DNA from 2 places in the Streptomyces sp. NBC_01294 genome. Region 2 is predicted to be linked to the other one. Evidence: riboswitches for the same ligand, from Rfam matches in the RefSeq annotation. Region 2 holds a riboswitch; the other holds the start of a gene.

Region 1 (19,462 bases), 1.9 Mb from region 2:
GTCGCCAACGGCGACGTCATCGCGCTCGACGGCAAGGTCTCGCTCGACGAGAACGCCGAGTTCCGCCAGCCGGGTCACGAGGAGTTCGTGGACCACGCGGCCGCGAACCCGCTCGAGGCAGCCGCCAAGGCGAAGAACCTCAACTACGTCAAGCTCGACGGTGAGGTCGGCATCATCGGCAACGGCGCGGGTCTCGTCATGAGCACCCTCGACGTCGTCGCCTACGCCGGCGAGAACCACGGCGGCGTCAAGCCCGCCAACTTCCTGGACATCGGCGGTGGCGCCTCCGCCGCCGTCATGGCCAACGGTCTCGAGATCATCCTCGGCGACCCGGACGTCAAGTCCGTCTTCGTCAACGTCTTCGGTGGCATCACCGCGTGTGACGAGGTCGCCAACGGCATCGTCCAGGCGCTGCAGCTGCTCGAGGACAAGGGCGAGGCGGTCACCAAGCCGCTGGTCGTCCGTCTCGACGGCAACAACGCCGAGCTGGGTCGCAAGATCCTCTCGGACGCCAACCACCCGCTGGTCCAGCGCGTGGACACCATGGACGGCGCGGCCGACAAGGCCGCCGAGCTCGCGGCTGCGAAGTAAGGGCAGAGGTCACAGACTCACATGGCTATCTTCCTCAACAAGGACAGCAAGGTCATCGTCCAGGGCATGACCGGTGCCACGGGCATGAAGCACACCAAGCTGATGCTGGCTGACGGCACCAACATCGTCGGCGGCGTGAACCCGCGCAAGGCCGGCACCACCGTCGACTTCGACGGCACCGAGGTCCCGGTCTTCGGCTCCGTCGCCGAGGCGATGGAGAAGACGGGCGCCAACGTCTCCGTCCTCTTCGTCCCGCCGGCCTTCGCCAAGGCCGCCGTCGTCGAGGCCATCGACGCCGAGATCCCGCTGGCCGTCGTCATCACCGAGGGCATCGCGGTGCACGACTCCGCCGCCTTCTGGGCGTACGCGACCGCCAAGGGCAACAAGACCCGGATCATCGGCCCGAACTGCCCGGGTCTGATCACCCCCGGCCAGTCCAACGCCGGCATCATCCCGGGCGACATCACCAAGCCCGGCAAGATCGGTCTCGTGTCCAAGTCGGGCACGCTGACCTACCAGATGATGTACGAGCTGCGCGACATCGGCTTCACCTCCGCCGTCGGCATCGGTGGCGACCCGGTCATCGGCACCACGCACATCGACGCCCTGGAGGCCTTCGAGGCCGACCCGGAGACCGAGCTCATCGTCATGATCGGCGAGATCGGCGGCGACGCCGAGGAGCGTGCGGCGGACTTCATCGCGAAGAACGTCACCAAGCCGGTCGTCGGCTACGTCGCGGGCTTCACCGCCCCCGAGGGCAAGACCATGGGCCACGCGGGTGCCATCGTCTCCGGTTCCTCCGGTACCGCTCAGGCGAAGAAGGAGGCCCTCGAGGCCGCCGGCGTGAAGGTCGGCAAGACGCCGACCGAGACCGCGAAGCTGGCGCGCGAGATCCTGAACGCCGCTCAGTAAGCAGTCGCCGTACGGATGTCCGTACGCGTGCACGGATGTACGGGCGTGGCCCGCACCCCTCGGGGGGTGCGGGCCACGCCCGTTCTCATTCGGCCTTCGGGCTGATCCTGGCGGGCCCGGCGTCCGGGTCGGCCAGCAGTTTGTCGCGGAGCTGCCGGCTCCGGTCGGTGGGCTGTTGGGGGCCGCTCAGAGGGGGCACGCCGGAGACGCTCTGCCCGGGCGCCTCCACGGGCTCGTACTGCCGGGGCGCGGTCGCGGCCGTGTAGGCGGTCGAGGCGGCGATCACCGCGGTCAGCCCGAGGGTCGCGCGGGTCAGCAGCCGGGTGCGCCACTCGCCGCCGCCGCGGACGGCCGCCGCCGGACGCGGGTCGAGCGCGACGGCCGGCCGCAGTGCGGCCAGCAGTGCGCGCAGCACCGCGGACTGGTTCTCGGGCGGTACGTCGGCCAGTTCGGGGACCCGGTCGGCGAGGTCGCTGTGCGCGTGCAGGAGGCGGAGGCCGGCGGTGGGGGTGCTGGCCTCGGTCTCGGCCGCGGTGTCGGGGAGGTCGAGGCCGACGCCGTCGTAGAGCAGGACGGTACGGCGGTGGGCGGCGGGCAGCGCGAGCAGGGCGTCGAGCAGGATCCGGTCGGCGGGCTCGGCGGGGGGCCGGTCGGCGTGGCGGTGGGCGCGCCGGAACCGGTGCCAGGGGGAGAGGGCGTACTCGTACGCGGCCGCGCGCACCCAGCCCACCGGGTCCGGGTCGGAGGCCACCTCGGGCCAGCGGCCCCAGGCCTGGGTGAACGCCCGCTCCACGGCCTCCAGGGCCAGGTTCCGGCGGCCGGTGAGCAGGTAGGTCTGCCGGGCGAGGTCGGTGGCGGCGTGGGCGTAGAGGGCGTCGAAGGACTCGGCGGGGCCCCCTGCCAGCGCCTCTGCGGGTGCCTCTGCGGGTGCCCCTGCCGACGCCCCTGCCGGTGCCTCTGCCGGTGCCTCTGCGGGGGGCTCGGCGGCGGGCTCGGCGGTGGTTCCGGTTCCGGTCCCGGCCGCCGGTGCCGCGGACGCCTCCGGGGTCCCCGTACCGCAGCCTTCGGCTCCGGCCGTGACCGCCACGAGCACCGGGGCGCCTGCGGCGACCGCTACCGGGTCCGCTGCCTCGGCCTCCGCCTCGAGGGCGTCCGGCAGGGCCGGGAGGCCGGCCAGGAACTTCGTGTACGCCTCGCGCTTGCGGCCGCGCGGAGCCGTGCGGCCAGATTCCCAGGACCGGACCGTGTTCGCGGTGACGCCCACCGCCGCCGCGACCTCATCGTGCGTCAGCTCCGCTGCTTCGCGCAGTCTGCGGCGCTCGTTCGGGGCGGGCAGGCCTTCGACGCTTCGTGTCATGCCACACTCCCCGCGACCCGACAGTCCTGGGCGAAAAAGTACATAAACGTATATTGGGCGACACCACGGACATTCGCCTGTTACCCGCCCATAGCGCGTGTCGTTGGCACCATGGCGGGGTGACCCAAGTGACCGAACGCGGGACCTCGTTGCCGGCGGCCCCGCGAACCGGCGTGCGCCGCCGTTCGCCGGCCGCCGCCGCATGCGTGGTGGGCGGCGCCGTGGCGGCCGGACTCGGGCTCGGCTTCCTCGCCGTGCTCGTCATCGTGCTGTGGATCAGCTCCCCCTACCCCGACAGCGGCCCCGGCGGGGCGCTCCACCTCGCCGCCGGGCTGTGGCTGCTCGCCCACGGGACGGAGCTGGTGCGGTACGAGACCCTGTCCGGCGTCCCCGCACCCGTTGGTGTGACGCCCCTGCTCCTGATTGCGCTGCCCGTGCTGCTCGTGCGGCGGGCCGCGCGGCTGGGGGGCGCCTCCGAGGAGGACGAGGGGGTGCTGCCGGCCGGCGCCGTGTTCTCCGCCGTGCTGTGCGGATACCTCGCCGTCGGGGCCCTCGCCACGGTGTACGCCGCGGGCGGGCCCATGCCGGCCGACCCGATCAGCGCGGCCTGGCACATCCCGCTGGTCGCCGTGCTCGCTGCCGCCGGCGGGGTGTGGGAGGCCAGGGGGCGTCCGCTCGGACCGCTGCCGTCCTGGCTGCCGGGGGGCGTGCGCAGGGCGGTCGCGCGCCCTCGGTACGCGCTGGCGCTGCGAGCCGGGGCGGGCGGGGCCCTGGTGCTCCTCGGCGGTGGCGCGCTGCTCGTCGGCGCGTCGCTGGCGTGGCACGGTGCGGAGGCCCAGGCCTCGTTCCTGTCGCTGACCGGGGTGTGGTCGGGCCGGTTCGCGGTCCTGCTGCTCGCGCTCACGCTGATCCCCAACGCCATGGTCTGGGGGGCGGCCTACGCCCTCGGACCCGGCTTCGCCGTCGGCGCCGACGTGACGGCCACCCCGCTCGGCTTCGCGGGCGCGCCCGGACTGCCCCGCTTCCCGCTGCTGGCGGCGCTCCCGCCCGAGGGGGCCGGGACCCCGCTGACCTGGGCGGTCGCCGGCGTGCCGGTGGTCGCCGGGCTGGCGGTGGGCTGGTTCGCGGTACGCCGGGCGCGCGAGGTGTCGTACGGGGAGACCGCGCTCACGGCGGCCCTGGGCGCGCTGGTGTGCGGCGTGGCGATGACCGGGCTGGCGGCGGCCTCCGCGGGGCCGCTGGGCTCGCGGAGGCTGGCGGAGTTCGGGCCGGTGTGGTGGCAGACCGGAGCGGCGGCCTTCGCGTGGACGCTGGCGCTGGCCGTGCCGGTCGCGGTGGCGGTGCATGCGTGGCGCTACCGGCCGGCGAAGGGGCCGGCCGCCCCGGCCGGCCTGGGTGTGGACGATCCGGTGGACGACGGCTGGCACGACAGTGGGGTGCGGGAGGTTCGGTGGGCGGCGATGCGGAGGGTGGCGGGCACGCTGATCCCGGATATTTCGGGGGCGGAGCGGGTGGCGGTGCCTGAGCTGGTGCCTGAGCTGGTGCCTGAGCCGGTGCCTGAGCCGGTGCCTGAGCGGGGGCCGGAGGTGGTGGCGGAGCCGGTGCCGGAGTCGGTGGCGGAGGCTCCGGCCGGGCGGGGGCATCGGCCTGTGACCGTCGTGTCGGGGCTCGGGCTGGATCTGCGGCCGATCCTGATCTCGGCGAAGGCGGCCGAGGCGCCGGCGTTGGCTCCGCCCGTGGTCGGGGCGCGGGTGTTGGCCCGGCGGAGGCCGCCCGTCTAGGCCGTGTGCGTCTGCGGGCGCGGCTCCGCTGCCGGGGCTCCGCCCCGGACCCCGCGCCTCAATCGCCGGCGGGGCTGAAAGAGCGGGGCTCCGCCCCGGACCCCGCGCCTCAAACGCCGGCGGGGCTGAAGGATCGGGGCTCCGCCCCGGACCCCGCGCCTCAAACGCCGGCGGGGCTGGATGTGCCTGGCCGGGCTACTGGCGGACCTTCAGGATGTCGCCTACGAAGTTGTTCGGGAGGAGGGTGTTGCACTGGAGTTCCGCCGACTGCGTGAGGGCGTCGTCGCGGCAGACGTAGAAGTCCTTGTAGGCGAGCTGCAGGGCGTACGAGCTCATCGCGAGCAGGATCGCCAGCGAGGCCGTGACCAGGCCGCTCACCGCCGCCGTGCGCTGGGGGCGGGCCGCGGGGCCCAGGGCCGCCAGACCGCCCGGGGCGGCCGGAGCGTCCGGGGTGGTCGAGGCGGCCGCCGTGGCCGGCTTGCCGCGCAGGGCGCTGATTCCCCAGTACAGGGCGAGCGCCCCGAGCAGCAGGCCGACCGACGGGATCCCGAAGATCCCGAAGAAGAAGCCCCACATGCCGGCCAGCAGCGCGTAGCGGGCGCGGCGCTGGATCGGGTCCGTCGGGTCCCAGCGCGTGGGCCCCCGCCGGCCGTCCCCGTCCTTCGGGCCGTCCTCTTTACCGCCGTCACCACCGCTGCGCGGCTGCCACGGCTGGTCGGGCCGGCCTTCCGGGGGAGCCGCGAAGGGGTTGTCGTCGGTGGGGGAGTCGGGCTGACGGCGGTCCGGCATCGGGTGTGTTTCTTCCCCTGTGTCATGGACGTCCGAGGACGTCGTGGCGAGGTGAGGCCAGTTTGCGGCTTGTACGCCAGACGCTACCGCCCGCCCGTCCCCCCGTCCCTCGGGGGCCGTCCGGTGTGCCGGTATCGTTGCAGGCGGTCGGTGGCTTCGTAGGGTTCCCCGTATATCGGTACCCCGAAGTTTTGTATGACCACACAAAGACGAACACCGCAAATCCGCGAGAAAGGGCCTCCCATGGCCGCCTCCCGCCTGGTCGTGCTGGTCTCCGGTTCCGGCACCAACCTCCAGGCCCTGCTCGATGCCATCGACGCCCACCCCGGCGGATCCGAGGGCTTCGGCGCCGAAGTCGTCGCCGTGGGGGCCGACCGAGAGAACATCGCCGGCCTGGAGCGGGCGGAGAAGGCCGGGATCCCCACCTTCGTCTGCCCGGTCAAGGGCTACGGGAGCCGCGCGGAGTGGGACACGGCGCTCACCGAGGCGACCGATGCCCACGCGCCGGACCTCGTCGTGTCCGCCGGATTCATGAAGATCGTGGGCAAGGCGTTCATCGACCGTTTCGGCGGCCGGTTCATCAACACCCATCCCGCCCTCCTCCCCGCCTTCCCGGGCGCGCACGGCGTACGGGACGCGCTCGCCTACGGCGCGAAGGTCACCGGCTGCACGGTCCACTTCGTGGACAGCGGCGTGGACACCGGTCCGATCATCGCCCAGGGTGTGGTCGAGGTCAGGGACGAGGACGACGAAGCCGCTCTCCATGAGCGCATCAAGGAAGTCGAGCGCCAGCTGCTCGTCGATGTCGTGGGGCGCCTGGCCCGGCACGGCTACCGCATTGAGGGACGAAAGGTAACAATCCAGTGACCGCCGCAGACATCGCAGCGAGCAACGACCCGACCACGAACCAGCGGCCGATCCGGCGTGCGCTCATCAGCGTCTACGACAAGACGGGACTGGAAGAGCTGGCCCGCGGCCTGCACGAGGCGGGCGTCGCGCTCGTCTCCACCGGCTCCACCGCCTCGAAGATCGCCGCTGCCGGGGTGCCCGTCACCAAGGTCGAGGAGCTGACCGGCTTCCCCGAGTGCCTGGACGGCCGGGTCAAGACCCTGCACCCGCGCGTGCACGCCGGCATCCTCGCCGACCTGCGCCTGGAGGACCACCGCAACCAGCTCGCCGAGCTGGGCGTCGAGCCCTTCGACCTCGTGGTCGTCAACCTGTACCCCTTCCTGGCCACCGTCCAGTCGGGTGCCACCCCCGACGAGTGCGTCGAGCAGATCGACATCGGCGGTCCGTCGATGGTCCGCGCCGCCGCCAAGAACCACCCGTCGGTCGCCGTCGTCACCAGCCCCGGGCGCTACGCCGACGTCCTCGCCGCGGTTCAGGGCGGCGGCTTCGACCTCACCGCCCGCAAGCGGCTGGCGGCCGAGGCCTTCCAGCACACCGCCGCCTACGACGTGGCCGTCGCCTCCTGGTTCACGAACGCGTACGCCCCGGAAGCGCCCGAAGGCACCGAGGGCGCGCTGCCCGAGTTCCTCGCCGGCGCGTGGGAGCGCAAGTCCACCCTCCGCTACGGCGAGAACCCGCACCAGGCCGCCGCCCTCTACACGGACGGGCAGCCCGGAGGGATCGCCAACGCCGAGCAGCTGCACGGCAAGGAGATGTCCTTCAACAACTACGTGGACACCGAGGCCGCGCGCCGCGCCGCCTACGACCACGAAGAGCCCTGCGTCGCGATCATCAAGCACGCCAACCCGTGCGGCATCGCCGTCGGCGCGGACGTCGCCGCCGCGCACCGCAAGGCGCACGCCTGCGACCCGCTGTCGGCCTTCGGCGGCGTCATCGCCGTCAACCGCCCGGTGACCGTCGAGCTCGCCGAGCAGGTCGCGGAGATCTTCACCGAGGTCATCGCCGCCCCCGCCTACGAGGACGGCGCGGTCGAGATCCTGGCCAAGAAGAAGAACATCCGGGTCCTGAAGGTGGACGGCACCCCGCACCAGCCGGGTGACCTCAAGCCCGTCAGCGGCGGTGCGCTGCTCCAGCAGAGCGACCTCTTCCAGGCCGCGGGCGACGACCCGGCCAACTGGACCCTCGCCACCGGCGACGCCCTGTCCGAGGCCGAGCTCGCCGAGCTCGCCTTCGCGTGGAAGGCCTGCCGGGCCGTCAAGTCCAACGCGATCCTGCTCGCCAAGGACGGCGCCTCGGTCGGCGTCGGCATGGGGCAGGTCAACCGCGTCGACTCGGCGAAGCTCGCCGTCGAGCGGGCGGGCGCCGAGCGCGCGCAGGGCGCGTACGCCGCGTCCGACGCCTTCTTCCCCTTCCCGGACGGGCTGGAGATCCTGACGGCCGCCGGCATCAAGGCCGTGGTCCAGCCGGGCGGTTCGGTCCGCGACGAGCAGGTCGTCGAGGCCGCGCAGAAGGCCGGCGTGACGATGTACTTCACCGGGACCCGGCACTTCTTCCACTGAGTCCGGCTCCCCCCGACACGGCGAAGGCCGCGACCCGCACTGCGGGTCGCGGCCTTCGCCGTGTGCCTACGGACGGGTTCAGTACTGGGGGCGCCGGAAGTAGTCGCCGGCCTTGGCGAGGCCCACGATGATCCAGACGCCGAGTCCGACCATGACCACGTTGAGCAGCAGGGAGACGAAGACGCCGCCGACCGCCGTCTGCGAGCTGGCACCCAGCGCGACCAGGTTGACGAGCAGGCCCAGGCCGCTGAAGAGGGCGAGCAGCGAGCCGTAGACAATGCCGGAGGCGCGGACGCCGCCGCGGCCCTTGCCGAGCTTGGCGCCCGTAAGGATGGCCCACAGGGCGAAGGCCAGGGACACGGCGGTGATGACGAAGAGGAAGGCGCCCCCGAGTGCGAGTGCGTCGTCCGCCTCGCTGCTGCCGTACGAGTCGCTGGACTCCGAGAACGCGGCGGCGAACAGCGCGCCGCCGACGAGTACGAGGACCGCGCCCACGACCTGCAGGCCGCCCAGGATGAAGAGGATGACGCGGGCCGCCTTCACACCGCCCGGCATCTCCATCTGCGCGCCCGGGTACCCGCCCGGTCCGCCCGGGTACGCCGGCGGGGTCTGCTGCGGGTAGGCGTAGCCGCCCTGCGGCGGGACGCCCTGGGGTGCCTGCTGCGGGTAGCCGTAGCCGGGCTGGCCCTGCGGGGCCTGGGGCGGCTGCTGTCCGTACGGATTGTGCGGTTCGCCGAAACTCATCTTGGGGTGTTCCTCCGTGGAAGTGCGGGGACGCACGGCATGAGCGCGGAGGAATCCTGCACGGTGCGGTCCGCCCCCCGGCACTGCCCGCGGCACTCAGTCCTTTCATCGTGGTCCGGCGGGCACGGGATTGTCCAGCCGGTTGCCGCTACGGCCGGTCACTTGTTGTGCAAGTGCAATGAACCCTGTACACCTGTGAGCGCCTTGACTGGAACAGGGGCCACCTCATCCGGGAGAATGGGGGCATGACCGCCCAGATTCTCGATGGCAAGGCCACCGCAGCCGCGATCAAGTCCGAACTGACCGTCCGCGTGGCGGCCCTGAAGGCCCGGGGCATCACGCCCGGCCTCGGCACCCTGCTGGTCGGTGACGATCCGGGCAGCCGGTGGTACGTCAACGGCAAGCACAAGGACTGCGCCGAGGTCGGCATCGCCTCCATCCAGCGCGAACTGCCCGCGACGGCCTCCCAGGAGGACATCGAGGCGGTCGTCCGCGAACTCAACGCCAACCCGGAGTGCACGGGCTACATCGTCCAACTCCCGCTCCCCAAGGGCATCGACACCAACCGCGTCCTGGAGCTGATGGACCCGCTCAAGGACGCCGACGGCCTGCACCCCATGTCGCTGGGCCGGCTGGTGCTGAACGAGCCGGGCCCGCTGCCCTGCACCCCGTACGGGATCGTCGAGCTGCTGCGCCACCACGGCGTGGGGCTCAACGGCGCGCACGTCGTCGTCCTCGGCCGCGGGATCACCGTCGGGCGCTCCATCGGCCTGCTGCTGACCCGGAAGTCCGAGAACGCCACGGTGACGCTCTGCCACACCGGTACGCGCGACCTCTCCGGGCTGCTGCGCCAGGCCGACATCATCGTCGCGGCGGCGGGCGTCCCGCACCTGGTCAAGCCGGAGGACGTGAAGCGCGGCGCGGCCGTGCTCGACGTGGGCGTCAGCCGCGACGAGAGCGGGAAGATCGTCGGCGACGTGCACCCCGGTGTCGCCGAGGTGGCCGACTGGATCTCCCCGAACCCGGGTGGGGTCGGCCCGATGACCCGGGCACAGCTGCTCGTCAACGTCGTCGAGGCGGCGGAACGGACCACCAGTGAAGGCTGAACCGGACGCCGAGCACGCGGCCGACAACGGCGGGACCAAGGCGAACGGCACACCCGTCACGCCGCCCGGTCTGCCCGTCACGCCCGCGGTGCCCCTCGCGCCCGGCGCGGCCGGGTCCGAGGCGTCCAGGTCGCGCCGCTTCCCGCCCGTCACCCGGGACACCGCCCGCCCCGAGGGCAGCGGCCGGGCCGTCCCGGGGGCCGTGTCGACATCCGCCCGCCAGTGGCCGATGCTCAGCGTGCTCACCGCGACCGCGGTCGGGCTGCTGGTCACGGCCCTGGGGCAGCCCAGGGTCGGCTGCCTGATCATCGGCGTCGCCCTGATCGCCGCGTCGGTACTGCGGCGCGTGCTGCCCTCGGTGGGCATGCTCGCGGTGCGCTCCCGCTTCACAGACATGATCACGTACGGGCTGCTGGGCGTGGCGATCACGCTGCTGGCGCTGGTCATGGAGCCCGGCCCGTGGCTGGAGATCCCGTTCATGGAGAGCGCGGTCCGCTTCACCGTGCGGTGAGGACCGCAGGGGTCGCCGTGATGGCCGGCCGGGTCTCCGTGCCCGCCCGGACCGGCACGGCCAATGTCCGCCCCGGGCCCGGGGCGCGCGCGGCGCACGCGGCGCACGTGTACGTCACGGCGGTCGAGGGCCACCGAACGGGCCGGCTCCTCCTCGTCGAATTGAGGTCCCTGGAACCGGCCTTGCCCTGGAACGACGGGGTCCGTGTGCCATGCACCACAGGGACCCGGGGATTAGCCCGCCCCAGGGTCGGATAGCCTGACCGCGGATGTCTCTTCACGTCAAGATTTACTGGGGAGCGGCGTCCTCCAGCACATGGGGCAGGGACGCCCCACCGCCAGCTGTCTAACGGAGAAGGCCATGACCCGCACTCCCGTGAATGTCACCGTCACCGGCGCCGCCGGCCAGATCGGCTACGCGCTGCTCTTCCGCATCGCCTCCGGTCACCTGCTCGGCGCGGACGTGCCGGTCAAGCTCCGACTTCTGGAGATCCCCCAGGGCATGAAGGCCGCTGAGGGCACCGCCATGGAGCTCGACGACTGCGCCTTCCCGCTGCTCGCCGGCATCGACATCTTCGACGACCCGAACCAGGGCTTCGACGGTGCGAACGTCGCGCTGCTCGTGGGCGCCCGCCCGCGCACCAAGGGCATGGAGCGCGGCGACCTGCTCGCCGCCAACGGCGGCATCTTCAAGCCGCAGGGCCAGGCCATCAACGCGCACGCCGCGGACGACATCAAGGTCCTCGTCGTCGGCAACCCGGCCAACACCAACGCGCTCATCGCGCAGGCCGCCGCCCCGGACGTACCGGCCGAGCGCTTCACCGCGATGACCCGTCTGGACCACAACCGCGCGATCTCGCAGCTGGCCGCCAAGACCGGTGCCGCCGTCTCCGACATCAAGCGCCTGACGATCTGGGGCAACCACTCGGCGACCCAGTACCCGGACATCTTCCACGCGGAGATCGCCGGCAAGAACGCCGCCGAGGTCGTCAACGACGAGCTGTGGCTGGCCGACACCTTCATCCCGACCGTCGCCAAGCGCGGCGCCGCGATCATCGAGGCCCGTGGCGCGTCCTCGGCCGCCTCGGCCGCCAACGCCGCCATCGACCACGTGCACACGTGGGTCAACGGCACCGCCGAGGGCGACTGGACCTCGATGGGTATCCCGTCGGACGGCTCCTACGGCGTCCCGGCCGGCCTCATCTCGTCCTTCCCGGTCACCTGCAAGGACGGCAAGTACGAGATCGTCCAGGGCCTGGACGTCAACGCGTTCTCCCGCACCCGCATCGACGCCTCCGTCCAGGAGCTGGCGGAGGAGCGCGACGCGGTCCGTGAGCTCGGCCTGATCTGATCCGACGCGATCTGATCTGATCTGATCCGCTTTCCCCGAAGGCCTCGGCGCAGTGCGCGCCGGGGCCTTTCGGCATGATCGATGCCCTGGTCAGGCCTTGTTGTACATGCCGGGGGTGTAGTGGCCCGGCACCATGCGGGTGGCGACGCCGATGCGGTTCCAGACGTTGATCGTCGCGATGACGGCGAGGAGCTGGGCCAGCTCGCGCTCCTCGAAGTGCTTCGAGACCTTCTCGAACACCTCGTCGGGCACGAAACCGTCGGTCAGAACGGTGACGGCCTCGGTGAACTCGATCGCGGCGAGCTCCTTCTCGGTGTAGAAGTGCCGCGACTCCTCCCAGGCGCCCAGCTGCACGATCCGCTCGACGCTCTCACCGGCGGCGATCGCGTCCTTGGTGTGCATGTCGATGCAGAAGGCGCAGTGGTTGACCTGCGAGGCGCGGATCTTGACGAGCTCGACGAGGGAGGGCTCCAGACCCTTCTTGGCGGCGATCTCCAGGGCCAGGATGGCCTTGTAGGCCACGGGGGCGAGCTTCGCCATGTTCATGCGCGGGGCGTGCTCGGGGGCGTGTGCGTGCGAGTGGGGCTGCTGGTTCTCAGTGGTGGTCGTCATGTGTTCCAGCGTAGGAGGCAGGCGGCCCAGCGGTATGGTCCATATTCATGACGGATTCCTGGGCCACTTTCGGAGCGGACCTGCATCTGGACCTCTCCGCCGGGCGCGGGCTGCGGGCCGGGCTCACGGAGGCGCTGCGCGAGGCCGCGCGCAGCGGGCGGCTGGCGGCCGGGACCCGGCTGCCGTCCTCCCGCACCCTCGCCGCCGACCTGGGCATCGCGCGGAACACGGTCGCCGAGGCGTACGCCGAGCTCGTCGCCGAGGGCTGGCTCACGGCCCGCCAGGGCTCTGGCACGCGGGTCGCCGAACGGGCGCGCCTGCGCCGGCCCGCGGCGGCCGCCCGCATACGGCGCCCCGAGCGCGCGGGGCCCGCGTACAGCCTGCTGCCCGGCTCCCCGGACCTGGGCGGCTTCCCGCGCGCGGCCTGGCTGACGGCGGCCCGGCGGGCGCTGACCGACGCCCCGAACGAGGCCTTCGGGTACGGGATCGACCTGCGCGGCCGCGTCGAGCTGCGGCAGGCCCTGGCCGGCTACCTGGCGCGGGCGCGCGGGGTGTACGCGGACCCGGAGCGGATCGTGCTGTGCGCCGGCTTCCTGCACGGGCTGACGCTGCTGGCGGGGGTGCTGCGGGCGCGGCGGGTGCGGGAGGTGGCCGTGGAGGGGTACGGCCTCGACTTCCACCGGAACCTGCTGGTGCGGGCCGGGCTGCGGACGCGGCCGTTGGGCGTGGACGGGGAGGGGGCCCGTACGGGACAGCTGACCGCGGCGCAGGGCGCGGTGCTGCTGACCCCGGCGCACCAGTTCCCGACGGGCGCCGCCCTGACCCCGGCCCGGCGGGCGGCCGTGGTCGACTGGGCGCGGACCACGGACGGGCTGATCCTGGAGGACGACTACGACGGGGAGTTCCGCTACGACCGTCAGCCGGTGGGTGCGCTGCAGGGGCTGGACCCGGACCGGGTGGTGTACCTCGGCACGGCCAGCAAGTCGCTGGCGCCGGGGCTGCGGATGGGCTGGATGGTGGTGCCGCCGGGGCTGCTGGACGAGGTCCTGGCGGTCAAGGGCCCCAGCGACTGGGCCTCCAGCGCGCTGGAGCAGCTCACGCTGGCGGAGTTCATCACCTCCGGGGCGTACGACCGCCACGTGCGGGGGATGCGGCTGCGGTACCGGCGGCGGCGGGACGAGCTGGTGGCGGCGGTGGGCGACCGGGTCGCCGTCTCGGGGATCGCGGCGGGACTGCACGCGGTGCTGGACCTTCCCGAGGGGACGGAGCGCTCGGTGGTCCAGTCCGCGGCCTGGCAGGACCTCGCCCTGCACGGGCTGACCCGCTTCCGGCATCCGCAGGCCGAGCTGCCGCCGCGTGATGCGCTGGTCGTCGGCTACGGCACGCCGACGGACAGTGCGTGGGGCCCGGCCTTGGCGGCCCTGTCGGCGGCGCTCCCGTGAGGCGGGGTCTCCGGGCGCGGCCCCTCGTGCCGGGGATCCGCGCCGTACCCCGCGCCTCAATCGCCGGCGGGGCTGGGTTCGTGCGGCGGGGCTGGGGGTTCGTGCGGCGGGGCTGGGGGTTCGTGTAGTGGGGGTGGGGGTTCGCCGAAGCGGGCCAGGGCCAGGGAGCCGGCGAGGGCCACCGCGAAGCCGAGGACCGCCAGCCAGGCCAGGCCCTCACGGGTGCGGTCGCCGAGCCAGACCACGCCCACCACCGCCGGGCCGATCGTCTCGCCGAGCACCATGCCCGCCGTCGCCGCCGTCACCGAGCCGCGCGCCAGCGCCGAGGTGAGCAGCAGGAAGCCCGCGCCACCGCCCAGCAGGAGGGCGTACAGCGCGGGGTTGCGCAGGTCCCAGGGGGAGTCGATGAGCCGCACCGAGACCTCCACCACCCCGAAGCCCGTCCCGGAGGCCAGGCCCAGGACCAGCGCCCGCGGCCCGTCCGGGAGCCGGCCCGCCACCGCGCCGACCACCAGGACCAGCCCCGCCACCGCCAGCAGCCCCAGCTTCAGCGCGAGCGACCCGGTCCCCGTGCCCTCCTCCCCGGCGGCCAGCCCCAGCATCAGCAGCCCCGCGCACACCACCCACACCGCGGCCCACTCCGTCCGCGACAACCGCACCCGCAGCAGCCGCGCCGCGACCACCGCCGTCACCGCCAGGCTGGCGGCGAGCGCGGCCCCCACCGCGTAGATCGGGATGTGGCGCAGCGCGATGATCTGGAGCACGAAGCCGGCCCCGTCCAGGCCGAGCCCCAGCAGGTACCGCCACTGCCGCACGGCCCGCAGGAACAGCGCCGCGTCCACCCCGGACCCCGTGCCCGGCTCCGCCGCCCGCGCCGCGACCGCCTGCAGAACGGACGCCGTACCGAAACAGACCGCCGCACCGAGCGCACAAATCATCCCAATAACCACGAACTGACTCTAGGTCACGGATCTCACGGCGGCCGGATTCCATCGGCCGGGGCCCCCGCTCTACTCTGTCGGCAGTACGCCAGGCCCCAGGGGGAGCACACACATGGACAGCAGCAGCACCAATCAGCGCCGCATGCGCTCCGGCGCGGTCGCCCTCGGCGGGATGGGCCTGCTCGCGGCCACCCTCGTGGCCTGCGGCAGCAGCGACGAACCGGACCGGCGTTGCGCGTCCCGTTCCACGCTGGACCACTTGAACAGCAAGGAATGCAAGACCGGCGGCACCGGCGCCTACTACTACGGCGGCGCCGTCAAGGCGGGCAAGGTCTCCGGCGGCAGCTTCGACAAGTCCGCCGTGACCCGCGGCGGCCTCGGCGGCCACAGCAGCTCCGGCTCCAGCGGCGGCTGATCACCCCATGCAGCGGCACACCATCGAGCCCCGCCCCGACTGGCAGAAGACCGTCGAGGAACAGGGCCTGATCTATCCCCTCACCCGCTACCCCGACGACTCCCTGCGCCCCTACTGGGACGAGAGCGCGTACTACTCCTTCTCGCTCCCCGAGGTCGAGGCGCTGGAGAACGTCGTCGAGGAACTGCACGCCATGTGCCTGGCCGCGGCCGCGCACATCGTCGAGCACGACCGCTTCGCCGACCTCGGCATCACCGACCCCAAGCTCGCCGCGCTGATCGCCGAGTCCTGGCGCCGCCGCGCCGAACAGCCCTCCCTCTACGGCCGTTTCGACCTGCGCTACGACGGCACCGGCAGCCCGGCCAAGATGCTGGAGTACAACGCCGACACGCCCACCTCCCTCGTGGAGGCGGCCAGCCCGCAGTGGTTCTGGATGGAGGAGCGGTTCCCCGGCGCCGACCAGTGGAACTCCCTCCACGAGCGCCTCGTCGACGCCTGGCGCCGGCAGGCCGAGCTGCTGCCGCCCGGCCCGCTGCACTTCGCGCACTCCGAGACCGACGAGCTCGGCGAGGACCTGATGACGGTCGCCTACCTCCAGGAGACCGCCGAGCAGGCCGGCCTGGACACCCAGGCCCTGTCCGTCGAGCAGATCGGCTGGGACAGCCTCTCCGGCCGCTTCGTGGACGAGAAGCTCCGCTTCATCCGCAGCTGCTTCAAGCTCTACCCGTGGGAGTGGCTGGCCACGGACGAGTTCGGCCCGCAGGTCCTCGGCACCTACGACCACGGCGGCGGCTCCGGCACCACCTGCTGGATCGAGCCGCTGTGGAAGATGCTGCTGTCCAACAAGGCGCTGCTCGCGATCCTGTGGGAGCTCTTCCCGGAGCACCCGAACCTGCTGCCCGCCTACCTCGACGGCCCGCGCGAGCTGGCGGAGCCCGGCTCCGGCGGCTTCGTGTCCAAGCCGCTCCTCGGCCGTGAGGGCGCGGGGGTCACCCTGCACGAAACGGGCGGGGACGGCGAGCCGTTCGTACCGGAGGAGGGGGAGCGGTACTGCTTCCAGGGCCTGGCCCCGCTGCCCGACTTCGACGGCAACCGGGTGGTGCTCGGCGCATGGGTCGTCGAGGACGAGGCGGCGGGGCTCGGCATCCGCGAATCGGCGGGGCCGGTCACGGACGAGTACGCCCGCTTCCTGCCCCACGTCATCCTGTAGCCGCGGACGGTACCGGGGCTACGCGCCCAGCACCGACCTGAGCTGGTCCAGCCCCCAGTCCAGGTCCTCCTTGCTGATGACCAGCGGCGGGGCGAGCCGGATCGTCGACCCGTGGGTGTCCTTCACCAGGACCCCCAGCTCCATCAGCTTCTCGGAGATCTCCCGGCCCGTTCCGTGGGACGGTTCGATGTCGACGCCGGCCCACAGCCCGCGCCCCCGTACGGCGGTCACGGCGCCGCCGACGAGCAGGCCCAGCTCGCGGTGCAGGTGGTCGCCCAGTTCGGTGGCCCGCTGCTGGAACTCCCCGGTCCGGAGCATCGCGACGACCTCCAGGCCGACCGCGCAGGCGAGGGGGTTCCCGCCGAAAGTGGAGCCGTGCTGGCCGGGCTTGAACACGCCGAGCACGTCCCGGTCGGCGACCACGGCCGACACCGGCACCACGCCGCCGCCGAGCGCCTTGCCGAGGATGTAGACGTCCGGGACAACCCCCTCGTGCTCGCACGCGAAGGTCCTGCCGGTCCGCCCCAGCCCCGACTGGATCTCGTCCGCCATGAAGAGGACGTTCCGCTCGCGCGTCAGCTCCCGTACGCCGCTCAGGTATCCGGCGGGCGGCACCAGCACCCCCGCCTCGCCCTGGATCGGCTCCAGCAGCACGGCCACGGTGTTCTCGGTGACGGCGTGGGCCAGCGCGGTGAGGTCCCCGTACGGAACGATCTCGAAGCCCGGCGTGTACGGACCGAAGTGGTCGCGGGCGTCGTGGTCCGTCGAGAAGGAGACGATGGTCGTGGTCCGCCCGTGGAAGTTGTCCGCGGCGACCACGATCTTGGCGTGCCCGTCCGGGACGCCCTTGACCTCGTAGCCCCATTTGCGGGCGGTCTTCACCGCCGTCTCCACGGCCTCCGCGCCCGTGTTCATCGGCAGCACCATCTCCTTGCCGCACAGCGCGGCGAGTTCGGCGCAGAAATCGGCGAAGCGGTCGTGGTAAAAGGCGCGCGAGGTGAGGGTGACCCGTTCCAGCTGGGCCCGCGCGGCGTCGATCAGGCGGCGGTTGCCGTGCCCGAAGTTGAGGGCCGAGTACCCGGCGAGCATGTCGAGGTATCTGCGGCCCTCCACATCGGTCATCCACGCGCCGTCCGCGGAGGCGACGACCACGGGCAGCGGATGGTAGGTGTGTGCGCTGTGCGCGTCGGCGGTGCGGATGGCGTCAGTGGTAGTCGACACGGGGTCTCCGATCGTCCGTCTTGCCGGGTGAAGCGGTGACGAGGGTGGCGTCACCTTCTTATCGTCGCTCGTATCGCGGACGCAGAAACCTTCCGCGCGGCGCGCCCGCTAAGGTGGTCGGTACGCACGGCGACTGGCGTACGGAGAACCAACTCCGGGGGAGTCGTGCGCGCTCGACCGCACACAGGGCCGCTCGCCTGGGCCTCGCGGGGTACCGATCACATCGACCCCGGAGGAGCCCGCCATGTCCGCGCGCCGCCATCCCGCCCTTTCCGCGACCGATCCCGAACTGGCGTCCTTCGTCGCGGCGGAGGAAGTGCTCCAGGCACAGACCCTGCGCCTGATCCCCAGTGAGAACTACGTGTCCGCGGCCGTCCTCGAAGCCTCCGGCACCGTGCTGCAGAACAAGTACAGCGAGGGCTACCCCGGCCGCCGCTACTACGAGGGCCAGCAGAACATCGACCGCGTCGAGGCGCTGGCGATCGAGCGGGCGAAGGGCCTGTTCGGCGTCGACCACGCCAACGTCCAGCCGTACTCCGGCTCCCCGGCCAACCTGGCCGTGTACCTGGCCTTCGCGAAGCCGGGCGACACGGTGATGGGCATGGCCCTGCCGATGGGCGGGCACCTGACGCACGGCTGGGGCGTCTCGGCGACGGGCTCGTGGTTCCGCGGCGTGCAGTACGGCGTCAGCGCGGAGACGGGGCTCATCGACTACGACGCGGTGCGCGAGCTGGCCCTCGCCGAGCGGCCCAAGCTGATCTTCTGCGGCGGCACGGCCCTGCCGAGGACCATCGACTTCGCCGCCTTCGCGGAGATCGCGCGGGAGGCCGGCTCGATCCTGGTCGCGGACGTGGCCCACATCGCGGGCCTGATCGCGGGCGGCGCGCACCCGTCCCCGGCGGGCCACGTGGACGTCATCTCCACCACGACGCACAAGACCCTGCGCGGTCCGCGCGGCGCGATGCTGATGTGCCGGGAGGAGCACGCGAAGGCGATCGACAAGGCGGTCTTCCCGGGCCTCCAGGGCGGCCCGCACAACCAGACGACGGCCGGCATCGCGGTGGCGCTGCACGAGGCCGCGCAGCCGTCCTTCGTCACGTACGCCCACGCGGTCGTCGCCAACGCGAAGGCGCTGGCGGCGGCGCTGCTGGAGCGTGGCTTCGACCTGGTCTCGGGCGGTACGGACAACCACCTGATCCTGATGGACCTGACGGGCAAGGACGTGCCGGGCAAGGTCGCGGCGAAGGCGCTGGACCGGGCCGGGATCGTCGTGAACTACAACACGGTCCCGTTCGACCCGCGCAAGCCGTTCGATCCCTCGGGGGTGCGGATCGGTACGCCGTCGCTGACGTCGCGGGGCCTGGGGGTGGAGCACATGCCCGTCGTGGCGGCCTGGATCTCGCGCGCGGTCGACGCCGCGGCCAAGGGGGACGAGCAGGCCCTCGCCGTGGTCCGCGCGGAGGTCGCGGACCTCATGGCAGCCTTCCCGGCCCCGGGCCTCCCCCTGTCCTGACCCGCGGCACCGCTGCCGGGGCGCCGCCCCGGACCCCGCGCCTCAAACGCCGGCGGGGTTGGATCCTCCAGCCCGCCCGGCGTTTGAGGGCGGACCCGCGCCGGTGGCGGCCGCGAAGGCCCCGCGCAGCGGTTCACCCGGGGAAAGCGGTCGCTCGGCCGGGGCGGGATCCGGCCGCGCCGCTACCGCCCGGTACCCCGGCGCGGCACGGCCCGCACCCCCGCGACCCGGAAGGTTCCGGCCAGCGGAGGGCCCGAGCCCGCCCCCGCACCTGAGAGAATGAAGCCATGGCTTCTGATCGTCCTCGCGCGCTCTCCGGCATCCAGCCCACCTCCGGTTCGTTCCACCTCGGGAACTACCTCGGAGCCATTCGCCAGTACGTCGCCCTCCAGGAGACGCACGACGCGTTCTACATGGTCGTCGACCTGCACGCGATCACCATTCCGCAGGATCCGAAGGATCTGCGCGCGAACACCCGCCTCTCCGCCGCACAGCTGCT
Region 2 (10,032 bases):
TACGCCGCCGCCAAGGACGGGCTCTTCCCCCGGGTCTTCGAGACCAGGAGGCGCGGCGTCCCGGTGGTCGGTGTCCTCGTCACGGTCGCCCTCGCCTCGGCGCTGACCGTCTACAACCACACCGCCGGCTCGCAGCGCGTCTTCGAGGTCCTGGTCCTCGTCACCACCTTCACGGCGACCGTCCCCTACCTGCTCTCCACCGCCGCGCAGATCTACTTCCTCGCCTCGGGCCGGTCCGACCGGGTCCGGCCCGGCCGCCTGGTCCGCGACGCCGCCCTGGCCTGCCTGGCCTTCGGCTTCTCGATGTGGCTGGTCGCCGGCTCCGGCTACGCGGCCGTCTACCAGGGCGTGCTGTTCCTCTTCGCGGGCGTCCTCGTGTACGCCGTGATGGCCGCGAAGAAGCAGCGCGCCGCCGCCCCGCCTGCGGCGCGGTAGCTTGGAACCAGAGGACAGTCAGGGGGGCTCCGAGGAGTCGCCATGTCCGCGATCAGGAAGAGCATCGACATCGACCGCACGCCGGAGGACGTCTACTCGTACCTCACGGACCTCACGCACCTGCCGGAGTGGCAGGACAGCGCCGTGGCCGCCGTCCCGATGGGCGAGCTCCCCCTCCACGTCGGTTCGCAGGTCGTCGTCACCCGCCGGATCGGCAGGCGGAGCATTCCCACGAAGATGGAGTACACGGAACTCGACCCGCCGCGGAGCTGGCACCTCCACGGAATCGAGGGGCCGGTCCGGCCGGACGTGCGGGGCACCATCGAACCCCTCGACGGCGGAGCCCGCTCCCGCCTCACCCTGGCCGTCGACTTCGAGGGCCACGGGATGGGCCGCGCCCTCGTCCCGGTCGTGGTCAAGCCCATGGTCCGCAAGGAGATGCCGCGGAGCGAGGAGAAGCTCAAGCACCTGCTCGAAGCGTGAGCGCCTCCCGTAAAACCGGATGCCTCCGGGTGCGTGGTGCGGCCACACTGGCCGCACCACGCACCCGACACCCCTGAGGACATCCGCGCTCGTGCAGGCAGCCGTCACCGTCACCCCCGCCCAGATCCCCGAACTGCTCCTCGGCCTCGCCACTGTGCGGCCCGTGTTCCTCTGGGGGGCGCCCGGCATCGGGAAGTCCTCGCTCGTGCGGAAGTTCGCCGACTCGCTGGGCCTGGAGTGCGTCAGCCTGCTCGGTACGCAGCTCGCCCCCGAGGACCTGATCGGCATACCGCAGATCCGGGACGGCCGCTCCGTCTTCTGCCCGCCGGAGGCCATCGCCCGCGACGAGCCGTACTGCCTCTTCCTCGACGAGCTCAACGCCGCGAGCCCGGACGTCCAGAAGGCCTTCTACTCGCTGATCCTCGACCGCCGGATCGGCTCCTACGAGCTCCCCGCGGGCTCCATCGTCATCGGCGCCGGCAACCGCGCCACCGACAACGCGCTGGCCCGGCCCATCGCCTCCGCGCTGGTCAACCGCCTCACGCACGTCCACCTCCAGGCGTCCGCACGGGACTGGCTGGTCTGGGCCGGCGAGCACGGCATCCACCCCTGGGTCACCGACCACCTCACCGACCGCCCCGACCACCTGTGGTCGCAGCCTCCCAAGACCGAGGAGCCCTTCTCCACCCCGCGCTCCTGGCACATGCTCTCCGACGCCCTGCACTCCTTCGGCGCGGAGCTGGACGAGCAGACCCTGAAGGTGATCGCGCACGGCACCCTCACCCCCGCGCACGCCGTCTCCTTCTGCGGCTACGCCAAGATCGTCCGCCACAGCTTCGGCATCGAGGCGATCATGAAGGGCGACGCCTCCTGGCCCACCCGCCCCGCCGACCGCGATCTGCTCTACTACCTCGCCGAGGCCTTCCGGGGCCGCCTGGTCAAGGAGCTGCCCGCGCGGCGCGAACACGTCTCGCCCGCCCTGCAGCAGACCGCCTACCGCGCCAAGGCGCTGCTGGTCCAGCTCGCCGAGATCTCCGTGGAGGTGGCGCAGACCGTCATCGCCGACGACGCCGACGGCCTGCCCGTGCTGCCCTCCTGGTTCCTCGTGGAGGCCGCCCGGGACATGCCGCGCCTGGTCGAGGCCCGCCGATGACCGGGCCCCGCCCGGGCGCGGGCGCGCGGACCGCCCCGGCCCGCCGAACGGGGGCCGGCGCATGAGCCGGACCGGCCCGCGCGGCAAGAACGGCAAGGAGGCCAAGGCCGACCCGGCCACCCGGGCCTTCACCGAAGGCCTGACCCTGGTCAAGCGGAATCCGGCCCTCGGCGCGGTCGACGCGAAGATCTGCCGCCAGGCCAAGTGCTCGGACAACCCGGCCGGGGGACTGGCCGTCGTGACCTCCAACGGCATGATCCACGTCCACCCCACACGGCGCGCCGAACCCGCGGAATGGGCCTGGACGATCGCCCACGCCCTGCTCCACCTCGGCTTCGGCCACGTACCCGCCGCCGCCGACCGCCGCCGCCCCCAGCCCGACCGCTTCGACGTCGCCGCCCGCTGCGCCGTCGTCAACCGCTTCCTGCTGACCTTCCCCGTCGGCCGGGCCCCGGACCACCTGCCCGCCGCGTACCCCGGCGGCGACGAGGAGCTGCTCGCCGCCCGCTGGCGCCGCGACGGCATCCCGGCCGCCTACGAGCACTGCGGCACCGCCGGGGACCACCCCGACCAGGTCCTGGCGTCCTGGAACGCCTGGCAGAACGCGCCGGTCCCCGACTGGCAGACCGCCTTCGCGCACGCCCTGACCCGCAGCGTCTCCGCCTCCATGGAGGTGGCCGGCGGGCGGCGCGACCGGGTCACGGGGGAACGCGTGGCGCAGCGCCCCTGGGACCGGGCGCTGAACTGGTTCGTCTCCTCCTACCCGCTCCTCGGAGGGCTCGCGGCCGGTCTGACCGTCGTCGCCGACGCCGAGCTCGCCCGCTCCCAGGGCATCGCCGTCGCCGCCGTCAGCGCCACCGCGGGGGAGATCTACGTCAACCCGCTGCGCACCTTCGAGGACGAGGAATGGCGGTTCATCCTGGCCCACGAGATGCTGCACGCCGCCCTGCGCCACGGCGGGCGCCGCGGCGCCCGGGACCCGTACCTGCACAACGTGGCCGCCGACTACGTGGTCAACGGCTGGCTCGTGGAGATGGGCGTCGGCGAGATGCCGGCCGGGCTGCTGTACGACCCGGCGCTGAAGGACCTGTCCGTGGAGGAGGTCTACGACCGCATCACCACCGACGCGCGCAGGATGCGACGCCTCGCCACCCTGCGCGGCAAGGGCCTCGGGGACATCCTGGGCGAGCCGCTGCCCCACGCGGGCAGCCTCCCGTACACGGATCTGGACGAGTTCTACCGGCGCGGCCTGGTCCAGGGCTTCGACCTGCACGCGGCGGGGGAGCGCGGCCTGCTGCCCGCCGGCCTGATCCAGGAGATCCGGGCCCTGGCGCACCCGCCCGTGCCCTGGGACGCCCGGCTGGCCCGCTGGTTCGACGAGTACGTCCCGCGGCCCGTGGCCGTACGGTCCTACGCGCGCCCGGCCCGCCGCCAGGCCTCCACCCCGGACATCCCGCGGGCGGGCCGCCACTTCCCGCCCGAGGAGATCGCCCGCTGCACCTTCGGCGTGGTGCTCGACACCTCGGGATCGATGAGCGCCGCCCTGCTCGGCAAGGCGCTGGGCGCGATCGCCTCGTACGCGGAAGCCCGCGACGTACCGGCGGCACGTGTCGTCTTCTGCGACGCGGCGCCGTACGACGCGGGCTATCTGCCCCCGACCGAGATCGCGGGCCGGGTACGGGTGCGGGGGCGCGGCGGGACCGTGCTGCAGCCGGGCATCGACCTGCTGCAGCGGGCGGAGGACTTCCCGCCCGGGGCCCCGGTGCTGGTGATCACGGACGGGTGGTGCGACACCCTGCGGATCCGGCGCGAACACGCCTATCTGGTTCCGCAGGGTGCCTCCCTGCCGTTCACCCCCAAGGGGCCCGTCTTCCGACTGGCCTGAGGGCTTAGTCGAGGTAGTCGCGCAGCACCTGCGAACGCGACGGGTGGCGCAGCTTCGACATGGTCTTCGACTCGATCTGGCGGATGCGCTCACGGGTGACCCCGTACACGCGGCCGATCTCGTCCAGGGTCTTCGGCTGGCCGTCGTTGAGGCCGTAGCGCATGGAGACCACGCCCGCCTCGCGCTCCGAGAGCGTGCCCAGGATCGACTGGAGCTGCTCCTGGAGGAAGGTGAAGGACACCGCGTCCGCGGGCACGACCGCCTCGGAGTCCTCGATGAGGTCACCGAACTCGCTGTCGCCCTCCTCACCCAGGGGGGTGTGCAGGGAGATCGGCTCGCGGCCGTACTTCTGGACCTCGATGACCTTCTCGGGGGTCATGTCGAGTTCCTTGCCCAGCTCCTCCGGAGTGGGCTCCCGGCCGAGGTCCTGCAGCATCTGGCGCTGCACACGGGCGAGCTTGTTGATGATCTCGACCATGTGGACGGGGATGCGGATGGTGCGCGACTGGTCGGCCATGGCACGCGTGATCGCCTGCCGGATCCACCAGGTCGCATACGTGGAGAACTTGAAGCCCTTGGTGTAGTCGAACTTCTCCACGGCGCGGATCAGGCCGACGTTGCCCTCCTGGATCAGGTCCAGGAAGAGCATGCCGCGGCCGGTGTAGCGCTTGGCGAGGGAGACCACGAGACGGAGGTTGGCCTCCAGCAGGTGGTTCTTCGCCCGGCGGCCGTCCTCGACGAGGATCTCCAGCTCGCGCTTGAACGCGGGCTTGTGGTCCTCCTCCTCTTCGAGCTTGTACTCGGAGAACAGGCCCGCCTCGATGCGCTTGGCGAGCTCCACCTCCTGCTCGGCGTTGAGGAGCGGCACCTTGCCGATGAGCTTGAGGTAGTCCTTGACGGGGTCGGCGGTGGCGCCGGCCACCATGACCGTCTGCGCCGGGGCGTCGTCCTCGTCGTCGTCGGACAGGACGAAGCCCTGGGTGCCGCCGGCCTTGGGGGTCTCTTCCTCGGCCTCGTCGGCGAGGTCCTCGGCTGCCCAGTCCTCGCCCTCGGCCGCGGGGGTCTCGCCCTCGTCGGCGTCCTTGGCGCTGGTCTTCTTCGCCGCGGCGGTCTTCTTCACGGCGGTCTTCTTGGCGGCGGCCTTCTTGACCGTGCGCTTCTTCGGCTCGGCGGCGGCCTCGGCCGACGCCTCGTCCGCGGTCGCGGCGGCCGGCGATGCGGATATCGCCGAAGCGGTGGTGGCCGCGGCCGTGGCCGAGGTCTTGCGCGCGCCGATGGGGCGGGGCGCGGCGGGGGCCTTCTTGGCGACGGTGCGGGCCGGGGCGGCGGCAGCCTTGCGGGGCTTCTTGGCGGCAGCCTTGGTGGCGGGGGCCGCGCTGACGTGAAGGGCGACACCCTCCTCGTCCAGGACCTGGTTCAGGCTGCGCAGGACCCGCTTCCACTGGTCCACCGGGATGCGGCCGGCCTCGAAGGCCTGGCGCACGTCGTCACCGTTGATGTGACCCTGCTCGCGGCCGCGCTCGACGAGCGCGACCAGGGCCTCGGATTCGGCGATCTCCGGAGGGAACGTACGGGACGGGCTGAGCGACACAAGGAGCCTCTCGTTGCGAACAGATATGGGGTGGGCGGGACATCATCGCGCGAACTCGGGAAACAGACCCGAGGGGGGTCTGTATTCCGGGCCGCGCGAGGACACCTGTCGGTTCATCGCATGCCCGAGTCGATTCGTTACGCGCTGAATTGAGTGACCTGCGCCACGCTGTGGCCACGCAACCCGATCCGGGGTGGATCCGTCCGCCCTCCCTTCAGCCCGTTTTGCGGGCTTCGACGAGGAAGCGGGCGGTGTGCGCGACGAACGGACCTTCGCGTTCGATCTGTTCGTGCAGCTCGCGCAGCCGGTCCCGGTACTGCCCGACCGTGAAGCCGGGCACCATCCAGATCACCTTCCGTAGAAAGTAGATCACGGCTCCGATGTCGTGGAACTCCGTGCGCAGTCGTTCGGAGCGCAGATCGAGGACTTCGAGGCCGGCCTTCGTGGCGTCGGTCACCGCGTCGTCGGGGTGCCGGCCGCGCCGGACCTCCTCCGGCTGCGGGCCGAGGAAGTACTCGACGAGCTCGAAGACGCTCGCCGGACCGACCTGCTGCGACAGGTAGGTGCCGCCCGGTGTCAGCACCCGCGCGATCTCCTCCCACCAGATGGTCACCGGGTGCCGGCTGGTCACCAGCTCGAAGGCCTCGTCGCCGAAGGGCAGCGGCGGCTCGTCGGAGTCCGCGACCACCACCGCGCCCAGCGGATGGAGCAGCCGGGTCGCCTTCGCGATGTTCGGGGGCCAGGACTCGGTGGCCACCGTCAGCGGCGGCAGCGGCCCGGCCCCGGCGAGGACCTCGCCGCCGCCGGTCTGGATGTCCAGTACCGACCGGACCCGGGCCAGGTGCTCGCCCAGCAGCCGCTGGTAGCCCCAGGAGGGACGCTGCTCGGTGGCCCTGCCGTCGAGCCACGAGAAGTCCCAGCCGTCGACGGAGACGGACTCGGCCTCCGCGACAAGATGGTCGAAAGTACGCGTCATGTACCGATCGTCCCAGGTCGGGCACCGTTCATCCAGTGGATAAGTCGACTACAGTGGTCGGCGGGCCGTGACTGGCGTTCGGGTGGATCACCACCGGGGAGCGGCCCGGCGTACCACGGACCTCCGGTACGTCGTCTGCCGCGCGCCTGGGCGAACCGCGATCCGCAGCGACGTTCAGGAGACCCCGTGACGACTGCCCAGACTGCCACCGCCAGTGCCCAGCTGATGGACGGCACCGCCCTCGCCCGCCGCATCTCGGAGCAGACCGCCGCCTACGCGGCGAAGATCACCGAGCGCACCGGCACCGCGCCCTGTCTCGCGACCGTGCTGGTCGGTGAGGACCCCGCCTCCGTCACCTACGTGCGGATGAAGCAGAACCGCTGCGCCAAGGCCGGGATCACCTCGCGCCACGTGGAGCTGCCGGCCGCGACCACCACGGAGGAGCTGGTGGCCACCCTCACCGCGCTCTCCGAGGACCCCGAGATCAGCGGCATCCTGCTCCAGCACCCCGTCCCGCACCACATCGACGAGCGCGCCGCCTTCGAGGCCATCGCCCCCGGCAAGGACGTCGACGGGGTCACCATGCACTCCTTCGCCGCCATGGGCTTCGGGCTGCCGGGCTTCGTCTCCTGCACCCCGGGCGGCATCATGCGGCTGCTCGCCGCGTACGACGTGGACCTGACCGGCAAGCACGCCGTCGTGGTCGGTCGCAGCGCGATCCTGGGCAAGCCGGCCGGCATGCTGCTGCTGGAGCAGAACGCCACCGTCACCTACTGTCACTCCCGCACCGTGGACCTCCCCTCGATCGTGCGCCAGGCGGACGTGCTGGTCGCCGCGGTCGGCAAGGCCGAATTCATCCGGGGCGAGGACATCAAGCCGGGCGCGGTGGTCCTGGACGCCGGGTACAACGAGGGCAACGTCGGCGACGTCCACTTCGAGTCGGCCGCCGCCCGGGCCTCGCTGATCACGCCGGTGCCGGGCGGAGTCGGCCCGATGACCATCGCCGTCCTGCTGGAGCAGACCGTGCAGGCGGCCGCCGCGCAGGCCGGGCTGGACCTCGCGGAACTCTGACCCGGGCCGCGCCCGGGCGCGTACGGCGAACGCCCCGGGCCCCCACGGGCCCGGGGCGTCGCGTTTCAGGCCTTGGTGGTCCCGGAGGCTCCAGGGGCCCCGGAGGCCCCAGAGGCCCCGGCGGCAGCGGCGGAGCGGGCCGCAGCGGCTGAGCGGGCGGCGGCGACGATGGGGGAGCTGCGGAATTCGCGGGCCAGGGCGGTCAGCGGCTGGCTGGACAGGCGCGGCGGCTCGGGGTCCCGGAGCGGTCCGCCGTCGGCGGCGGTGCGGCGCCCGCACGCGGCGGCGAGCATGGCGGCGTCGGCCACGGCCGCGGCCCGGGCCTCGCTCATGCCCTGCCCGCGCGCGGCCTCGTACGCCGCACCGCGCACGGCGGGGTCGAACCAGCGGGCCAGCGCCAGGATCCCGTCGTCGATGACCGACTCGCGGTGGATCAGCCGGATCCCGACGGGTGACCACCAGGTGAGCGGGACCGTCCGCACGCTGGACGCGGCGAAGCCGCGCAGGGCCTTCCACAACGGGTGCAGCCGCCGGTACTGGCTGAAGTCCCGCCAGGTCGCCGACCCGCCGACCAGCGGCACGATGAACCCGGTCGCCACCATCAGGGCCGCCCCCGAGGCCAGCGGCGGCGCCGTGTCCGTGGACAGGGCGTCCCAGTCGCGGCCGCTCCACCGGGCTCCCAGGGCGGTCCACTTGGCGACGAGGTAGCCGAGGTCCAGCAGCCCGCCGAGCATGATCAGCGCCAGCCCGGTCCGCAGCGGCCGCAGGCAGGGGTCGGTGCGCCGCAGCCACCGCGCGGTCAGCACGGTCAGTGCGGAGCTGCCCACGGTGTGCGCCAGCAGGTAGCAGACGACCATCTCCCGGATCCACGGCGTGTCCGCGTAGTACGTGTCCAGGTCGCGCAGGCGTTCCACCGGAGCGTCCCCGATCACGAACAGGACGACGATCGCCGCCGCGACGGCGCCGAACCCGGCCACCGTCAGCAGCGTGGCCCGGCGCACCGCGGCCGGCGGGCCGCCGCCCCACTGCAGGACGAGGACGACGCAGGCTCCGGAGAACGCGGTGATCAGGCCGAACACCAGCGGCGCCGAGAAGTTCGGCACACCGGTGAGGCGGTTGACCGCCGCGATCGTGGGGGGCGCCGCCAGGATCAGTACGAGGCAGCCCACGACCAGCAGCGCGCACACGGCCCGCATCAGGGGCTGGTCCCAGCCCCGGCGCAGGGTCGGCGCCTTGACCAGCAGGATCAGGATCAGCAGGCCCCCCGGCACGTAGAGGATGAGGCCGTCTGTCACCGGGCCCGGCCGACGGGGTCGGCCGGATCGGACCGCTGGTCGTCGAGCCCGGCGACCGTGCGCTCGGCGGCCGTGAGCGGCGGCGCCTTCAGCGCGCCCCGCTCCGACGCGCGCACGACGCGCCAGACCACCGACGGCCGCAGCCAGTGCGTGGGCGCACTGCTCATGGTGATGACCTGGAGGAAGGCGGCGGTGAGCGCCTCCCGGGTCGTCGCGCCCGTCATCAGCCGGCTGACGTAGGAGTTGAGCAGCCCGGCTCCGGCCCGCGGCTTCATGCCGGTGGCGCCCGGGTAGAGGATGTCCTGCGAGGTGGCGAGGTCCCAGGCGGTCGCCACCTGCGGGGCGATCGCGCGCTGCGCCTCCCGCCCGAAGGCGGGGTGGGCCAGTCCCTTGGCGCGGAGCAGGGCGCGTACGGCCAGCAGCCCCTGCGCGGCGACCGTCATGCCCTGTCCGTACAGCGGGTTGAAGGTGGCGACCGAGTCGCCGACGGCGAAGAAGCCGTCGGGCAGGTCGACCTTCTCGAAGTAGATCCGGCGGTTGGCGGTGCCCTGGGTGACGGCGACGTCCGTGAGGGGTTTGCGGCCCTCCAGGAGCTCGCCGACGATCGGGTCCCGGATGCCCTTGGCGAAGGGGATGAACGCGTCGGGGTCGCCGGTCGGCTGGCCGCCGCGGGTGCCGGACAGGGTGGCCTGCCACTGGCCGTTCTCGATGGGCACGATGGTGGCCGTCTGGCCCGGGACGGGCACGCGGGGGTCGGACTGCACGTTGACTATGGGGAAGCCCGACGCGTGTGCTCCGTCGGGCGCCTCGAAGATCCGGGTCGCGTAGACCAGGCCGGAGTCGACCTCGGCCTGCCGGATGCCGCCCACGCCGAGCTCCTGCAGCCAGCTGCGGGCGCGGGAGCCGCGGCCGCTCGCGTCGACCACGAGATCGGCGGGCACGAGCCTGCCCTCTTCCTCCGGGGTGTCGACGCGGACGCCGGTGATCCGGGCCGCCGTGCCCTCCAGCCCCCGTACGCGGCTGCGCTGGAGGGTGGACACGCCGTCCAGCGCGGTCACCCGGGCCCGGACCACCGAGTCGAGGAGGTCGCGGCTGCACGAGATGTTGAACTGCATCTCCGCGAAGCGCGGGATCCAGCCCTCG

What was found. A riboswitch is a leader RNA that binds a small molecule or an ion and turns the genes downstream of it on or off. The one in region 2 is predicted to bind ZMP and ZTP.
Region 1: it holds a riboswitch for ZMP and ZTP, as region 2 does, so the genes downstream of both, glyA (serine hydroxymethyltransferase) here and OG534_RS06070 (bifunctional 5,10-methylenetetrahydrofolate dehydrogenase/5,10-methenyltetrahydrofolate cyclohydrolase) in region 2, are expected to answer to the same signal.

The regions. Positions count from the first base shown of each region.
Region 1 covers NZ_CP108423.1:3,157,599-3,177,060, reverse strand. Annotated here, with positions in the region: gene sucC (ADP-forming succinate--CoA ligase subunit beta) at 1-591, shown strand, start outside; gene sucD (succinate--CoA ligase subunit alpha) at 613-1,503, shown strand; gene OG534_RS14105 (helix-turn-helix domain-containing protein) at 1,589-2,860, opposite strand; gene OG534_RS14100 (cell division protein PerM) at 2,980-4,641, shown strand; gene OG534_RS14095 (hypothetical protein) at 4,837-5,430, opposite strand; gene purN (phosphoribosylglycinamide formyltransferase) at 5,674-6,297, shown strand; gene purH (bifunctional phosphoribosylaminoimidazolecarboxamide formyltransferase/IMP cyclohydrolase) at 6,294-7,898, shown strand; gene OG534_RS14080 (hypothetical protein) at 7,977-8,642, opposite strand; gene OG534_RS14075 (bifunctional methylenetetrahydrofolate dehydrogenase/methenyltetrahydrofolate cyclohydrolase) at 8,888-9,748, shown strand; gene OG534_RS14070 (DUF3017 domain-containing protein) at 9,738-10,259, shown strand; gene OG534_RS14065 (malate dehydrogenase) at 10,620-11,609, shown strand; gene OG534_RS14060 (carboxymuconolactone decarboxylase family protein) at 11,700-12,221, opposite strand; gene pdxR (MocR-like pyridoxine biosynthesis transcription factor PdxR) at 12,269-13,663, shown strand; gene OG534_RS14050 (hypothetical protein) at 13,720-14,601, opposite strand; gene OG534_RS14045 (hypothetical protein) at 14,717-15,019, shown strand; gene OG534_RS14040 (glutathionylspermidine synthase family protein) at 15,027-16,229, shown strand; gene rocD (ornithine--oxo-acid transaminase) at 16,248-17,450, opposite strand; ZMP/ZTP riboswitch at 17,570-17,660, shown strand; gene glyA (serine hydroxymethyltransferase) at 17,695-18,963, shown strand; gene trpS (tryptophan--tRNA ligase) at 19,251-19,462, shown strand, end outside.
Region 2 covers NZ_CP108423.1:1,300,210-1,310,241, reverse strand. Annotated here, with positions in the region: gene OG534_RS06100 (amino acid permease) at 1-435, shown strand, start outside; gene OG534_RS06095 (SRPBCC family protein) at 478-918, shown strand; gene OG534_RS06090 (ATP-binding protein) at 1,010-2,071, shown strand; gene OG534_RS06085 (vWA domain-containing protein) at 2,133-3,956, shown strand; gene OG534_RS06080 (RNA polymerase sigma factor) at 3,961-5,547, opposite strand; gene OG534_RS06075 (methyltransferase domain-containing protein) at 5,762-6,523, opposite strand; ZMP/ZTP riboswitch at 6,581-6,682, shown strand; gene OG534_RS06070 (bifunctional 5,10-methylenetetrahydrofolate dehydrogenase/5,10-methenyltetrahydrofolate cyclohydrolase) at 6,749-7,594, shown strand; gene OG534_RS06065 (MAB_1171c family putative transporter) at 7,660-8,889, opposite strand; gene OG534_RS06060 (NAD(P)/FAD-dependent oxidoreductase) at 8,886-10,032, opposite strand, start outside.